3 regions of the Marinobacterium sp. YM272 genome follow, and region 3 is predicted to be linked to each of the others. Evidence: predicted binding sites of a transcription regulator. Region 3 holds the regulator's gene; each other region holds the start of a gene.
The links. The regulator sigma-54, encoded in region 3, starts transcription at its own class of promoters, with help from an activator protein. The targets are predictions, from matches to a motif close to TGGCACNNNNNTTGCTNT.

Region 1 (3,690 bases), 100 kb from region 3:
CCGTCGATCACCAAACAGGATCTGATCGGTAATACCCCATTTCTGCCAAAGCGACTCAAGGAACGCAGGTAGTTGCTCCAGAGTGCCACGATAATGGGCGTGATCGCCCCGGGGAAACCAGAACGCCAGGTCGCCGGCGTTGTAATTAACCTTATAGACCTTGTGACCGCATGCACGCAAAGCGTCGGCGAGGCGTGCAAAAAAGGGAGAAGCAACACCCTGCAACATCAAAAATGAACGAGATTCTACTGCCAACTGGTGTCAATCCTTGAGTTACATCCAAGCGAAGGAGGCTTTGCATAGCTTCCCAAAACCGGAACGCATCCTACCACGTTGACCTTTCGATATGGAGACAACAAACCGCCAGCCCCGTCGCCTGCCACATTGAGTCACTCACCGCTTTCACCTGATACCAGCGGAACTCTTGCCGGCCCGCCTTAGCACGGCTGCCACTGAACGATAAAAAGGCCCCGAAGGGCCTTTGATGGAGGGCAAAGCTGTAAACGCGCTGACGTTATTTGATGTGATCCGGTCCAAACTCCGGATAGGCGTGCATACCACACTCATGCACGTCCATACCTTCCGCTTCTTCCTGTTCGCTGACACGCAGCCCCATAACCGCTTTGATGATTAGCAGCACGATAAAGCTGGCGATAAACATCCAGGCGAAGGTGGCGGCGGTGCCGATCAACTGGCCCATGAAGGTCGCGTCCGGGTTGCTGATAAGTACCGCGAAGATGCCCCAGATACCGGCGGAACCGTGCACGGAGATCGCACCGACCGGATCATCGAGTTTCAGCTTGTCGAGCAGCAGTACAGAGAACACCACCACCACGCCACCGCCGGCGCCGATGAGGCTCGCCACACCAGCGGACGGCAGCAGCGGTTCGGCAGTGATCGCCACCAGACCGGCCAGAGCACCGTTGATGGTCATGGTCAGGTCGGTCTTACCGAACAGGAAGCGCGCCACCAGTGCGGCAACCACCATACCGGCGGCAGCCGCCGCGTTGGTGTTGACGAAGATTTTGGCGACCGCATTAGCCTCATCCACGTTGGCGATCTTGAGCTCAGAACCGCCGTTGAAGCCGAACCAGCCCATCCACAGGATGAACATACCCAGGGTTGCCATCGGCAGGTTTGCACCCGGGATGGCACGTACCTCGCCATTCGGTCCGAAGCGACCTTTGCGCGGGCCGACCAGAATTACCGCCGCCAGAGCCGCTGCAGCACCGGCCATGTGGACAACCACAGAGCCTGCAAAGTCCTGGAAACCGAGCTGATCGAGGAAACCGCCGCCCCACTTCCAGTAGCCTTCTACCGGGTAGATCACAGCGACCATCACGACGGCAAAGATCAGGAACGGCCAAAGCTTCATCCGCTCAGCCACGGCGCCGGATACGATCGACATGGTGGCAGCAGCGAATACCGCCTGGAAGATAAAGTCAGCCATGGCAGAGTAGTAAGGCGCGCCGTCACCGCCGGCGACCACGTCCTCAACGCTGTTATCGGCACCCAGCAGGAAGTCGATCCCCGGGATGACAGAGCTCACCGGGTTAGCCGGGTACATGATGTTGTAGCCGACGACGAGATAGACGATACAGGCGATGCCATAGAGCAGCGCGTTCTTGTTCAATATCTCGACTGTGTTTTTCGCGCGCACCAGACCGGATTCCAGCATGGCGAAACCAGCCGCCATCCACATCACCAGCGCAGTGCACATTAAGAAGTAAAAGGTATCGAGGGCGTACCCAAGTTCGAGCACCATATTTTCCATAGGTCGGTCTCCGCAGTGCATTCACGTGTTCCGGCCTACACCAGAACCCGCCATACTATTACCCAAAGGATATTTAATTTCTTAATACGAATAAGCAACCATCGGACCAACTTGCTCCAATCCTCTGTATTACTTGCAATAAGTGCTAACGCCTGTGGAAAAAGAGAGACAAACCCAGCCAAAAAGGTGCACCGCACGAGGCACGACATCCAGAACAGTGCACAATCCAACCAGGAGCCGCGCTTCGACCCGCACTCTTTCAGTGCCAGGCTTGTTCACAACTTGAGCTGACGCATCGATTTTCGTGCTAGCTGCCACTTACTCTAGGTTGCGGCCGGCAAATGCTTTACCAACGCCACGGGCTGCGGCATATTGTGCCGCCTTGCCCACAGTTAATAAGCACAACAGCTTTCTGTGAAGCGATGCCCAAAAAGATCGAAAAGGACGCCCCGATGCTGAAAAGACGCACCCTGCTGGCAGCCGCAGCCTCCTGCCTGCTGCTCAGCCCCTTTGCCCAGGCCGAGTACAAGGCTGAATACACCGTATCCACCGTGCTCCCCGCCGCCTTCCCCTGGGGACAGGCCGCTGAGAAGTGGGTCGAGCTGGTGAACGAGCGCTCCGAAGGGCGCATCAACATGAAGATCTACAGCAGCGCTCAGCTGGTCTCCGGCGATCAGACCAAGGAGTTCTCCGCCATGCGCTCAGGTCTGATCGATATGGCCGTCGGCTCCACCATCAACTGGTCGCCCCAGGTTCCGGAGCTGAACCTGTTCTCACTGCCATTCCTGATGCCGGACCACCAGGCGATCGACGCGATCACCCAGGGCGAAACCGGCGAGAAAATCTTCCAGGCGATCGAAAAGCGCGGCGTCACTCCGCTGGCCTGGGGTGAGAACGGCTTCCGCGAGCTGTCCAACTCCAAACTGGCGATCAGCAACCCGGAAGATCTGAAGGGTCTTAAGATCCGCGTCGTCGGGTCACCGCTGTTCCAGGACACCTTTTCCACCCTGGGCGCCAACCCGACCCAGATGAGCTGGGCCGATGCCAAGCCGGCACTGACCACCGGCGCCGTGGACGGCCAGGAAAACCCGCTGTCTGTTTTTGACGTGGCACGTATCGACCAGGTAGGCCAGAAATACCTGACCCGCTGGCACTACATGGCTGACCCGCTGGTCTTCGCTGTCAGCACCCGTGTATGGCGCACCTTCTCACCGGACGACCAGGCACTGCTGAAACAGGCCGCCATCGATGCCGGTCAGTGGGAGATTGAAAAGTCCCGCAGCGAACTGGACGCCACCCTGGCGAAAATCCAGGAGCGCGGCGTCGAGGTGATCGATCTGACACCGGAGCAGCACGCAGCCTTTGTTGAAGCGACCAAGCCGGTTTACGACACCTGGGCTCCGAAGATCGGTGAAGATCTGGTCAAAGAAGCTAAGGAAGCGGTGGCCAACCGCAACAACTGATCAGGCTATTGAAAAGCTACCTGCGTTGCCGGTAGCGGCGTTAAAAACAGGCTCAAAATGCTCATTTAGTTTACTAAACTCCGCTTTTTCGCCTGTTTTTGCCTTGCTCCGGCTGCCTCGATAACGCTTTTCAAAAGCCTGAGGGCACTTTTTATAAACTGATCCTGCCCGCCCGTTACCACGCGGCGGGCTTTTTCCTTTCTGGAGTTTACATGTCATCCAGACCGCCCAAGGCCCGGCCGGAACGTTTCCTGGCTGCGCTGGCACTGACTGTTATTTGCCTTATCAGCCTCGGTAACGTAGTCGTGCGCTACGCCACCGATGCCTCCTTTGCCTTTACCGAGGAGTTCTCCGTCTTCCTGCTGGTGATCGTGACCTTTGCCGGTGCCGCCGCGGCTGCTCGGGATAACCAGCACATCCGCATCGAGCTGATCGAGCACCACCTGCCCCGCC
Region 2 (3,690 bases), 440 kb from region 3:
CAGCAGCAAGCCGGACTGAGGCACCGGGTTTACGCTGTAATCGACGATCAACTCCTGCCCGGTCTGGGTGACCAGCCGCGCTTCTCGCTTGCTGTACGGGTGGCCACTGGTAAACGACTCCCGCAGTACCTTGAGCTCTTCCTCGCTCGGAGAGAGCCAGTCTTCGATAGGCCGGTTTTTCAGTCGCCTGAGCGTTGCTTCAAGCAGCATCTCCGCAGCAGGATTCATGTACTGGATGCACAGCGACTCGTCGAGCAGCAGCACCGACGATGTCAGGTTATCCAGGATCTGTTTATGCGACTGTTGACGAAACATTGACTCGCTCTCTATATAACTGAGCTTCATTTATGCAAGTTAAACGCCAAGTAGAGAATGCTCGCAAAAGCGCCACAACTGCGCATATTCGGAGCACTGCCGGAAAACTCGCCAGACTGGATAGGAATTATCGCACCATATTGGTGCGCATGCATTTTTTAAACGCACCGAAAGTAGACCGCGGCTGATGATGCGTTTTTGCACAACCAGCGCCGGAAACGAAAAAGGCCTCCATCAGGAGGCCTTTTCAAAACTACCGAATTCGGTATTTATACGGAGTAGTACAGGTCGTACTCAACCGGGTGAGTAGTCATGTTGACCTGTGCAACTTCTTCACGCTTCAGGCCGACGTACGCGTCCAGCATGTCGTCGGTGAAGACGCCGCCCTTGGTCAGGAATTCACGGTCCGCTTCCAGAGCGTCCAGAGCTTCAGACAGAGTCTCGCAGACAGTCGGGATTTCAGCCGCTTCTTCCGGCTCCAGGTCGTACAGATCCTTGTCCGCAGCATCGCCCGGGTGGATCTTGTTCTGGATACCGTCCAGACCAGCCATCATCAGAGCCGCAAAAGCCAGGTACGGGTTGGCGATCGGATCCGGGAAGCGGGTCTCGATACGACGACCTTTCGGGCTGGTTACGTACGGAATACGGATGGAAGCGGAACGGTTACGGGCAGAGTAAGCCAGCATAACAGGTGCTTCGAAGCCCGGTACCAGACGCTTGTAGGAGTTGGTACCCGGGTTGCAAAGTGCGTTCAGCGCTTTAGCGTGCTTGATGATGCCGCCGATGTAGTACAGAGCGGTTTCGCTCATACCAGCGTACGCATCACCTGCGAAGATGTTAACACCGTCCTTGGACAGAGACTGGTGTACGTGCATACCAGAACCGTTATCGCCAACGATCGGCTTCGGCATGAAGGTAGCAGTCTTGCCGTAAGAGTGAGCAACGTTGTGAACGCAGTACTTCAGGACCTGTACTTCGTCAGCCTTGTTGACCAGGGTGTTACCGGCAACGCCGATTTCACACTGACCAGCAGTTGCTACTTCGTGGTGGTGTACTTCAACTTCCAGACCCATAGCAGTCATGGCGTCGCACATGGCGGCACGCAGATCGTGCAGGGAGTCAACCGGGGGAACCGGGAAGTAACCGCCCTTAACGCGCGGACGGTGACCGATGTTGCCACCTTCGATCTTGTGGGAAGACGCCCAGGCAGCTTCTTCAGAGTTGACGGTGTAACCGCAACCGCTCATGTCAGCGTGCCATTCAACGGAATCAAATACGAAGAATTCCGGTTCCGGACCGAACATAGCGGTGTCGGCGATACCGGTAGACTTCAGGTACTCTTCTGCGCGCTTGGCAACAGAACGCGGATCACGCTCGTAACCCAGGCCAGTCATCGGCTCGACGATATCGCAGCGAACGATAACAGTGGCGTCTTCAGCGAACGGATCCAGCAGGGAAGCGCTATCGTCCGGCATCAGGATCATGTCGGAGTCGTTGATACCCTTCCAGCCAGCGATGGAAGAACCATCGAACATTTTGCCTTCTTCGAAGAAGTCTTCACCAACTTCGGTTACCGGAATAGTCAGGTGCTGCTCTTTACCCTTGGAATCGGTAAAACGCAGGTCAACCCAGCGCGCTTCGCTTTCTTTAATGAGATTCAGAGTATTCTCTGACATGTGACTCTCTCCACTCGATGAATTTGCCAGACGCTTAATTCTATTTAAGCCACGCGTTTTCCAACGCGTTAACCATGGCGCTGTTTAAGCAACATGCGTGCCAGCACCTAAATTGTGCTCACTGCCAATAAAATTGGGCACTCAAGCTAAAAGCTTAGCCTAGAGGCGCACCAAATTCAGGCACAACTTCTTTTTATGCACTATATCGGCCCATCGGCACCTATACAGCACCCTTGGCAACCGTTGAAACATCATACCGCAAAGATTTGCTTCTGGCCTCTATCAGCGGCGTCAAAGTTTGACCGGAGCACGTCCAGCCAACGGATGTTCACACAGTAATCGATTGTTCTTGAGGCGTTACGTATAATGCCTCCCTTTCAGCACTAAACTAGGTATATCCGTGTGATAGAAAATCTCAGAAATATCGCCATCATCGCGCACGTCGACCATGGCAAAACCACCCTCGTCGATAAACTCCTGCAGCAGTCAGGCACGCTCGCTCGTCGTGACGAAGGCGCCGAGCGCATCATGGACTCCAATGACCAGGAACGCGAACGCGGTATCACCATTCTGGCTAAAAACACGGCTATACGCTGGAACGACTACCGCATCAACATCGTTGATACTCCGGGACACGCCGACTTCGGTGGTGAAGTAGAGCGTGTACTGTCCATGGTCGACTGCGTTCTGCTGTTGGTGGACGCCGTTGACGGCCCGATGCCACAGACCCGCTTCGTCACCCAGAAGGCGTTTGCCCAGGGTCTGCGTCCTATCGTCGTCATCAACAAGATCGACCGTCCCGGCGCCCGTCCGGATTGGGTTATGGATCAGGTCTTCGATCTGTTCGATAACCTCGGCGCTACTGACGAACAGCTGGACTTCCCGGTTGTTTATGCTTCAGCTATCAACGGCATCGCCGGCAACGACCCGGAAGAGATGGCCGAAGATATGACGCCGCTGTTCGAAGCGATCGTCGAGCATGTGCACCCGCCGATCGTGGATACCGAAGGTCCTTTCCAGATGCAGATCTCCGCTCTGGATTACAACAGCTACGTGGGCGTCATCGGTGTCGGCCGCGTTACTCGCGGCAAGGTTAAAACCAACACTGTGGTCAAGGCGATCGACCGCCACGCTAAAGTGCGTAACGGCCGTATCCTGAAGATCATGGGCTATCACGGCCTGGAGCGTGTTGAGGTCAACGAAGCTCAGGCCGGTGACATCATCTGCATCACCGGACTCGACGAACTGAACATCTCGGATACCCTGTGTGATCCGGAAGTCGTTGAAGCGCTGCCGGCTCTGTCCGTCGATGAACCGACCGTTTCCATGACCTTCCAGGTAAACGACTCCCCGTTTGCCGGCCTGGAAGGCAAGTTCATCACCAGCCGTAACATCAAGGACCGTCTGGATCGCGAACTTATCCACAACGTAGCTCTGCGCGTTGAGCCCGGCGACAGCCCGGAGAAGTTCAAGGTGTCCGGCCGCGGTGAACTGCATCTGTCGGTACTGATCGAAAGCATGCGTCGCGAAGGCTTCGAGCTGGGCGTTTCACGTCCCGAAGTTATTCAGAAAGAGATCGATGGCATCATCCAGGAACCTTACGAAGAGGTGATGATCGATGTCGAAGATCAGCACCAGGGTGCTGTTATCGAAGAACTGGGTAAACGCCGCGGCGACATGACCAACATGGAAGTGGACG
Region 3 (3,690 bases):
ATGCCGAGACAGACGCCCCCGCCACGTTGATTCGCGAAGACGAGCGCACCGAAACCACCGGTCTCGAGGTGTACTTCGACGAGCGCCGGGTTGAACTGCTTTCTAACGTAAAGGGTAGATACAATGCGCCTTAAACCGACCCTTCCTGCCGCGATCTGCAGCCTGGTATTCTGGCTGTCGGCTCCTGCCATGGCGCTTCCCGAGGATTCATCCCAGCCGATCCAGATCGGCGCCGACAGCGCCAGCATGAACGACAACACCGGCGTGACCGTGTACCGGGGCAACGTGGAAATCGAACAGGGCTCGATGAAAATTCGCGGCGACCAGGTCGAGCTTTACCGCAGCGCGGACGGCGATGTAGACCGTATCGTATCTATTGGTCGACCGGCAGAATTTGAACAAAAACCCAACGCCGATGACCCCGTCACCCATGCCTACGGTTTGCGCATGGAGTACCGGGTAAACCGGCAGGAAATCACGATCACGCAGGAAGCCCGCGTCGAACAGGGAAAAGACACATTTTCCGGCCAGCGCATTGTCTACAACATGGACAAAGCGATAGTTAACGCCTTCAGCAGCGAAAGCGGCGACCAACGGGTCAAAATGGTGATTCAGCCCAAGCAGGCTGGAGACAACCCATGATGCAGCTTGAAGCCCTCCACCTGGCCAAGAGTTACAAAAGCCGCCAGGTCGTGCGTGATGTATCGCTGCAGATCAGCAGCGGCGAGGTCGTTGGCCTTTTGGGCCCCAATGGCGCCGGCAAGACTACCTGTTTTTATATGATCGTCGGTTTGATCAAGGCGGATCACGGCCAGATTCGCATCAACCAGGACGACATTACCCGGCTACCGATGCACGGCCGGGCCCGTTCCGGTATCGGCTACCTGCCGCAGGAAGCGTCCATATTTCGCAAGCTCAGCGTTAAAGACAACCTGCTTGCCATCCTGGAAACACGCAAAGACCTGAGCAAGGCGCAGCGTGAAGCCAAGCTGGAACAGCTGCTCGAAGAGTTTCATATCACCCATCTGACACACAGCATCGGCATGTCGCTGTCAGGCGGTGAACGCCGCCGCGTGGAAATCGCACGCGCCCTGGCAACCGAGCCCCACTTCATCCTGTTGGATGAGCCGTTTGCAGGCGTAGATCCGATCTCCGTCGGGGATATCAAGCAGACGGTAAGACACCTGCAGGACAGGGGCATCGGCGTGCTGATCACAGATCACAACGTACGTGAGACGCTCGATATCTGTCAGCGCGCCTATATTGTAAGTGACGGCGGGATCCTGGCGCAGGGCAACCCGGAACAGATCCTGGCAAACCAGCAGGTACGTCAGGCTTACCTTGGCGAGCAGTTCAGGCTCTAGCAGCCTGGGGCGCCACTAACACCGACCCAGTAATGGTTTATCGCGTAGTAGTATGAAGCAATCCTTACAGCTCAAAATCGGTCAGCAACTCACCATGACGCCACAGCTGCAGCAGGCGATCCGTCTGCTTCAGCTATCGACGCTGGATCTGCAGCAGGAGATCCAGCAGGCGCTGGAGAGCAACCCGCTGCTCGAGGTCAGCGAAGAGGATAACGAACTGCCGGGCAGCGACGACGGCAATGAGAGCGATAACACCCAGGAAAAACCTGAAGCCGCCGAAAGTGGCGAATCCGAGCGCGAAGAAAGCTACGAAGATACCCCGGAAGACAGCTGGAGCGAGGATATCCCGACCGAGCTGACCACTGACAGTTCCTGGGATGACACTTACCAGACGACCCCGGCCGCCTCCGCTCCCGCGCGCGATGATGACTGGGAACCGGGCGATAACGACACCCGCGACGAGACCCTGCAGGACCACCTGATCTGGCAGCTCAACCTGACACCGATGAGCGATAACGACCGTCTGGTGGCTGAAGCGATCATCGACGGTATCGAGCCGGATGGTTATCTCACCCTGTCAGTGGAAGAGCTGATCGAGCAGTTCACCCGCCAGTACCCGGAAGACTTCATCGAGACCGAGCAGGACGAGATCGAAGCAGTCCTGCACCGTGTCCAGCAGTTCGACCCGCCCGGCGTTGCAGCCCGCGACCTGAGCGAGTGCCTGGCGATCCAGCTGCGCCAGCTGGACCCCGACACCCCGTACCTGCAGGACGCACTCAGGCTGGTCAGCGAGCACCTGCAACTGCTCGGCAACCACGACTACAAAACCCTGCTGCGGCGTATGCGGGTGAAGGAAGAGCAACTGCAGGAGATCATCCGCCTGATCCAGTCGCTGAACCCGAAACCCGGCGCGATGATCAATCCGAGCCAGTCGGAATATGTCATCCCCGACGTGGTGGTCACCAAAATCAAGGGTGAGTGGGCGGTCAACCTCAACCCCGAGGCCGCGCCGAAACTGCGGATCAACGCCCAGTATGCTGACCTGATCCGACGCGCCGACAACAGCGCCGACAACAATTTCCTCAAGAACCATCTGCAGGAGGCGCGCTGGTTCCTTAAGAGCCTGCTGAGCCGCAACGACACCCTGCTGAAGGTGGCCACAGAGATCGTTGAACGCCAGTCCGATTTTCTTGAACAGGGCGAAGAGGCGATGAAACCGATGGTGCTGCATGACATCGCCGAAGCGGTGGGCATGCATGAATCGACCATCTCGCGCGTCACCACACAAAAGTACATGCACACGCCGCGCGGCATCTTTGAGCTGAAGTATTTCTTCTCCAGCCATGTCAGCACTTCGGACGGCGGCGCAGCCTCCTCCACCGCCATCCGCGCGCTGATCAAAAAGCTGGTGTCAGCGGAAAATCCGGGCAAACCGCTCAGCGATAACAAGATCGCTCAACTGCTGGACGAACAGGGAATCAACGTCGCCAGACGCACGATTGCAAAATATCGTGAAGCGATGGCAATTCCGCCTTCTAATGAGCGGAAGCGTCTGGTTTAATTGAAGTGGAAAGCACGATAAAAAAGCGTGCATTGTGACTAGGAGAAAACGTATGCAGATCAACATCACTGGCCATCATGTCGAACTGACCGATGCCCTTAACGACTATGTTCGTACCAAGTTTGACAAACTGGAGCGCCATTTCGATAACATCACCAACACCCAGGTGACTCTGAGCGTTGAGAAGCAGCGTCAACAGGCCGAAGCCGATCTTCACCTGGCCGGCGGCCAGATTTTCGCGACGCACGAACACGATGATATGTATGCAGCCATCGACGGACTGGTGGATAAACTTGATCGCCAGATCATCAAGCACAAGGAAAAGATGAAGGCGCACAAATAAACGAAAACCGGACGCTCCTGTCAGATAATGAACTTAACTGAACTGCTGAACGAATCGCGCACTCTCTGTCACGCCGATGTCGTCAGCAAAAAAAGAGCCCTCGAACTGGCCAGCGATACTCTCGCTGGCCAGTCTGGTAATCCCCCCTCGGAAGAGATCTTTGCCGGTCTGTTGAACCGGGAACGCCTTGGCAGTACCGGTATCGGTGATGGCGTTGCGATCCCCCATTGCCGGTTGCCCGCCTGCGAAAGCGCGGTGGCACTGGTGATGACACTGGCGACGCCGATAGACTTTGACGCTATCGACAACCAGCCCGTGGACCTGCTCTGCTTCCTGCTGGTGCCCGAAGACGGCGCAGAGGAGCATCTGCAGACACTGGCGGGACTGGCCGAGCTGTTCAGCCAGCGCGACGCCAGGGAAAA

Region 1: a site for sigma-54 is predicted at 1,866-1,883, ahead of amt (ammonium transporter). Genes of this name have one in related genera too.
Region 2: a site for sigma-54 is predicted at 2,077-2,094, ahead of glnA (glutamate--ammonia ligase). Genes of this name have one in related genera too.

The regions. Positions count from the first base shown of each region.
Region 1 covers NZ_CP194171.1:1,262,154-1,265,843, reverse strand. Annotated here, with positions in the region: gene ACQUQP_RS05940 (capsule biosynthesis protein) at 1-255, opposite strand, end outside; gene amt (ammonium transporter) at 515-1,774, opposite strand; gene ACQUQP_RS05930 (DctP family TRAP transporter solute-binding subunit) at 2,227-3,237, shown strand; gene ACQUQP_RS05925 (TRAP transporter small permease) at 3,450-3,690, shown strand, end outside.
Region 2 covers NZ_CP194171.1:929,209-932,898, reverse strand. Annotated here, with positions in the region: gene glnL (nitrogen regulation protein NR(II)) at 1-315, opposite strand, end outside; gene glnA (glutamate--ammonia ligase) at 585-1,991, opposite strand; gene typA (translational GTPase TypA) at 2,394-3,690, shown strand, end outside.
Region 3 covers NZ_CP194171.1:1,365,517-1,369,206, reverse strand. Annotated here, with positions in the region: gene lptC (LPS export ABC transporter periplasmic protein LptC) at 1-134, shown strand, start outside; gene lptA (lipopolysaccharide transport periplasmic protein LptA) at 124-642, shown strand; gene lptB (LPS export ABC transporter ATP-binding protein) at 639-1,364, shown strand; gene ACQUQP_RS06320 (RNA polymerase factor sigma-54) at 1,417-2,925, shown strand; gene hpf (ribosome hibernation promoting factor) at 2,978-3,268, shown strand; gene ACQUQP_RS06310 (PTS sugar transporter subunit IIA) at 3,296-3,690, shown strand, end outside.